2 regions of the Sphingomonas sp. SORGH_AS_0950 genome follow, and region 1 is predicted to be linked to the other one. Evidence: riboswitches for the same ligand, from Rfam matches in the RefSeq annotation. Region 1 holds a riboswitch; the other holds the start of a gene.

Region 1 (2,390 bases):
GCACATGGCGCCGCTGGGTTTCCTGTTCGGGCTGGGTTTCGACACTGCGACCGAGGTCGCCATTCTCGGCCTGTCGGGCGCGCATGCGGCGGACGGCGTGTCGCTGGCGACGATCCTGGTCTTCCCCGTGCTGTTCGCGGTGGGCATGGCGCTGATCGACACCGCCGACGGGCTGGTGATGCTGGGCGCGTATGAATGGGCGTTCGTCCATCCGCTTCGCAAGCTCTATTACAACATGACGATCACCCTGGTTTCGGCGCTGGTCGCGCTGGTGATCGGCGGCATCCAGGCGACCGCGCTGCTCGCCGAGCGGTTCGGCTGGACGGCGGGGCCGTTCCGCTATGCGGGGGCGCTGTCGGAGCATTTCAACGTGCTGGGCTTCGCCATCGTCGGGCTGTTCGTGATCTGCTGGGGGGCGAGTTTCCTCCTCTATCGCTGGCGCGGGTTCGCCGCGATGGAGGCGCGAATTGCCAAGCCCGGCGCGGCGGGATAAATGCCGCACATCGGGGCCGAAACGCCCCGAAGATCGCGCCGGTGCCCCTTGGGGCTTTGAAACGGGAATGGGGTGCAAATCCCCGGCTGTCCCTGCAACTGTAAGCGGCGAGCGAGCGATGCTGGTGCCCCATCGGAGGCACGGCCACTGGAGCGATCCGGGAAGGCGCATCCCTTCGCTTTGACCCGCGAGCCAGGAGACCTGCCGGCGTCATGGTCGCTCTTGCCTGGACCCAGGGGGTGGTCGGGGCACGGTTCTCCGTCGGGGAGCGACGAAGCCATGCGGCCGGGGTCGCATCGGTCGCCGACACGCGGGGCGGACGCATTCGACTGCGCCCGTCCGTCACCGCTCCGGCGATCGGTCCCGTGTCCGCGCTCGCTCGTCCGGCGCGTCGGAGAAATAGCATGCGTGACCTCAGCAAGGTCCCCGTCACCATCGTCACTGGCTTTCTGGGCGCCGGCAAGACCACGCTCATCAGCCATCTGATCCGCCATGCGGGCGGTCGCCGCCTGGCGGTCGTCGTCAACGAATTCGGCACTTTGGGCGTCGATGGCGACATCCTGCAAAGCTGCGCCATCCCCGACTGCCCGGCGGAGAATATCGTCGAGCTGGCCAATGGCTGCATCTGCTGCACCGTCGCCGACGACTTCATCCCGACGGTCGAAAAGCTGCTGGCGATGGAGCCGCGCCCTGATCACATCCTGATTGAGACCTCCGGTCTGGCGCTGCCCAAGCCGCTGTTGAAGGCATTCGACTGGCCCGCGATCCGCTCGCGTATCACCGTCGACGGCGTGGTCGCACTGGCCGATGCCGAGGCGGTCGCGGCGGGCCGCTTCGCCCCCGATCTCGATGCGGTGGAGGCGCAGCGCGCCGCCGACCCCAGCCTGGACCATGAAACCCCGTTGTCCGAGGTATTCGAGGATCAGCTGGCATGCGCCGACCTCGTCCTCTTGACCAAGGCCGATCTGGCGGGGGCGGAGGGCGTCGCCAGGGCACGCGCGATCATCGCCGCCGAGGCCCCGCGCCCGCTGCCCATGGTCGAGGCGGTCGACGGCATCGTCTCCGCCGAGATCGTGCTGGGCCTGGAAGCTGCCGCCGAGGACGACATCGCCGCGCGCCCCTCGCACCATGACGGCGCGGACGATCACGAGCATGACGATTTCGACAGCCTCTCGGTGATGCTGGGCGAGGTGGAGAGCCCCGAGGCGATCGCCGCGCGCATCGTCACGCTCGCCGAGCAGCAGGATATCCTGCGCGTAAAGGGTTATGCGGCGGTCGCGGGCAAGCCGATGCGGCTGCTGGTCCAGGCGGTCGGCCGCCGGGTGCGCACCAGCTACGACCGCCCCTGGGGCGCGGGCGAGCCGCGCGGCACTCGGCTGGTCGTCATCGCCGAGCATGACCGGATCGATCGCGCCGCGATCGAGGGCGTGCTGAAGGGCTAGGCGCGTGCATCTCGTCTTTCGCGAGAGCCATGGGCTGGAGGAACAGGCGGTTCCGCAGGATCTGGGGCAACGCCCCGGTGACGTGGTGGTGCTGTCCTTTTCCGACAGCGACCTGAGCGCCTTTGCGGCGGGCTGGCGGGCAGGGGGATTTCCCTGGTCGCTGCGGCTCGCCAATCTGGCGGCGCTGGTCCATCCGCTGTCGGTCGATACCTATGTCGAACAGACCTTGGTTCATGCGAAGGCGATCCTGATCCGGTTGATCGGTGGGGCGGCGTATTGGGAATACGGCCTGCGCGAGGTCGAGCGGCTGGCGCGGGAACGCGGGATTGCGCTGGCGGTGCTGGCGGCGGACGGGCGCGAGGACCGGCGGTTGATGGCGGCGTCCACCGTCGATCAGGCGGTGGTGCGGCGGCTGACGGCGCTGTGCGATGCGGGTGGGGCGGAGGCAGCGGCGA
Region 2 (2,390 bases), 530 kb from region 1:
CCAGAAAGCGGCCGGGATCGAAGGCGAAGGGATCGACCGCATCGACCTGCGCATCCGATCCAAAGTCGTTCTCATGGGTGAAGCGCACCAGATTGGCGTCGACCCCGACGACCAGCGCATTGGCGATGCCCGGCGCCAGCGGCGTGCGCAGCGTCACGCTCGCCTGGTCGCCCCATTGGGTCTGGTCGTGACGGATGCCGTAATTGTCGCTCCGCCGGATCGTGCCGGGCGTACCGCTCTCCCCGTTGGCGCACGTGCCGTTGGTACCGACCCAGCAATAGCTCTCCAGATTGCGCCAGAATCGATCGCTGGTCAGATAATAGGCGATGTTGGAGACGCTGACCGCCGCGCTCGGCGTCCAGTCGACCTGTACCGAGGCACGGTCGTCGCGAAACCGCATCCGTCCGTCCCCGACATTATAGTTGCGCGTCCGAATCGCCGGGTCGAGCCGCCCGTCGATCAGCGGCGTCCCGAAATAGCCGATCGGCCGCTGGTCGCCATGATCGCCGCGGATCGTCACCGCCAGCCGTGGCGAAGGGGTCCATTTCACCGTGCCCGACAGCGCGAAACTGTGCGAATCCCCCCGGTCGACATAGCCGTCCGAGCGGCGATAGCTGGCATCCAGCCGATAGCCCAGCGTGGCCCCCGCCGGACCGCCGATCCCGGCCGCCAGCCGAACGCTGTCCTGCGCGCCATAGCCGATCTCGGCCTGTCCCTCGGTCCGGGCGGTGGGCTTGCGCATCACGACATTGACCGCGCCGCCCAGCGCGCCCTGGCCATAGAGCACCGACGCCGGGCCGCTCAGCACGTCGATCCGCTCGACCATCCAGGGATCGGTCGGAAAGGTGATCGTCCCGGCCGCCGGGAACAGCCGGACCCCGTCAATCAGTTGCAGGACCGAGCCCTGTCCGGAAAAGCCACGCGCCGCCAGGGCGGTGCCGCCATTGCCGGGATTGGCGACGCTCGACAGTCCGGGGGCGCGTGTCTCGGCCTCGACGATCGACTGGTCGCCCCGCGCGCGCACCAGGTCGCCGTCGAGCGAGGTGATGCTGGCAGGGGTTTCGAGCGGGGTCAGCCCCAATCGGCTGCCCGTGGCATTGGGCCGGTCCATCGCCGGTTTGTCGCGCGTACCGACGACCAATATCGTGGCGTCGGTGCCGGTCGGCATGCCCCCCTGCTGCGCCCAAGCGGGCATCGCCATGCAGGACCACAGGGCCCCACCCACAAGGATGAGACCACGGCTCGATGATATGTGATGATATAACATTATTTGCTCATAGCGTCTTGTCGCGAACAAGCCGAGACCTTCCGTTCGCTTCGAACGGCCGGATGCCATGCGCGCTGGACGCCTTTCCGCACTCGACATGGCCACCCATGCGCCTCCGCCACCATTGGCGTCGCTCGTCGGAAAAGACCTAGCCACGGCCATCCCCTGGGCCCGGCATGAGCGACCTGACGCCGGCAGGTCTCCTGGCTCACGGGTCATCGCGAACCATGCGCCTTCCCAGGTTGCCCCAGTGGCTGGACCGGCTCGACACCGGTCCCTGCATGTCCGCTCACCGCTTACAGTTGCAGGGACAGCCTCGGATTCGGGCGGTCACCCGCCCTCACCGCGTTCCCTTTTAATTCCCCTGTTCGGGGAAACCGGCGCGATCACGACCGGAATATTCCGGCCGCGTACTGATTGCGGCAATCGGCAGGGCGGGTCAAGCATCTGCCCCCAGCAGCGGCTTTGCGCTATCCCGAACCTATGGCCCGCAAGACCCGCTATCTGACCGCAACGATGCCCGACGGCTATGTGAAGACCATCGGCCCGACTTCAGCCCCGTTCAGCCATTACTGGCGGATCGTCGCCGATCTGGGCGGGGGCCGGACGGAGGTGTTCTGGGGTCACGCGAAATCGCGGAAAGAAGCCATGGCGCACGACGCATCGCTGGCGGAAGCGGCGCGCAAGCGCGGCTGGGTGGGGCACAGATTCGAGGTGGTGGAATTGGCGGAGAGCCAGGATCCGCCAGCGGCGCTGCCACCGAGGAGCGGCGGGCGTCGTCGCTAAGACGCGAACGCGCCAATCCGCCATCGGCTATGCCGTGGCGGTTTCGTATGGGGTGATGTTGGGTGTGTATGGTTGCGGGGGCAGGATTTGAACCTGCGGCCTTCAGGTTATGAGCCTGACGAGCTACCGGGCTGCTCCACCCCGCGACTGAGCTGAGCCGCACGGCGGCACGCTTCATGCGTGGTGTCGTGGGGCTGAGCGCCCCGGGCTGAGTGCCCGAGGAAACAAGTGAATGGGTTTTGTGTATACGCGGACTATAATGCCTGGCGACGCCCTACTCTTCCACTGCTTGAGCAGTAGTACCATTGGCGCAGTCGGGTTTCACGGCCGAGTTCGG

Evidence for each region. A riboswitch is a leader RNA that binds a small molecule or an ion and turns the genes downstream of it on or off. The one in region 1 is predicted to bind cobalamin.
Region 2: linked by a shared signal. The riboswitch ahead of QE385_RS09650 (TonB-dependent siderophore receptor) and the one ahead of cobW (cobalamin biosynthesis protein CobW) in region 1 are both predicted to bind cobalamin.

Annotation. Positions count from the first base shown of each region.
Region 1 is NZ_JAUTAE010000001.1:1,678,067-1,680,456, reverse strand. It holds gene QE385_RS07240 (HoxN/HupN/NixA family nickel/cobalt transporter) at 1-493, shown strand, start outside; cobalamin riboswitch at 516-717, shown strand; gene cobW (cobalamin biosynthesis protein CobW) at 898-1,935, shown strand; gene cobN (cobaltochelatase subunit CobN) at 1,940-2,390, shown strand, end outside.
Region 2 is NZ_JAUTAE010000001.1:2,213,002-2,215,391, forward strand. It holds gene QE385_RS09650 (TonB-dependent siderophore receptor) at 1-1,201, opposite strand, end outside; cobalamin riboswitch at 1,443-1,664, opposite strand; gene QE385_RS09655 (hypothetical protein) at 1,751-2,053, shown strand; tRNA gene QE385_RS09660 (tRNA-Met) at 2,123-2,199, opposite strand; rRNA gene rrf (5S ribosomal RNA) at 2,315-2,390, opposite strand, start outside.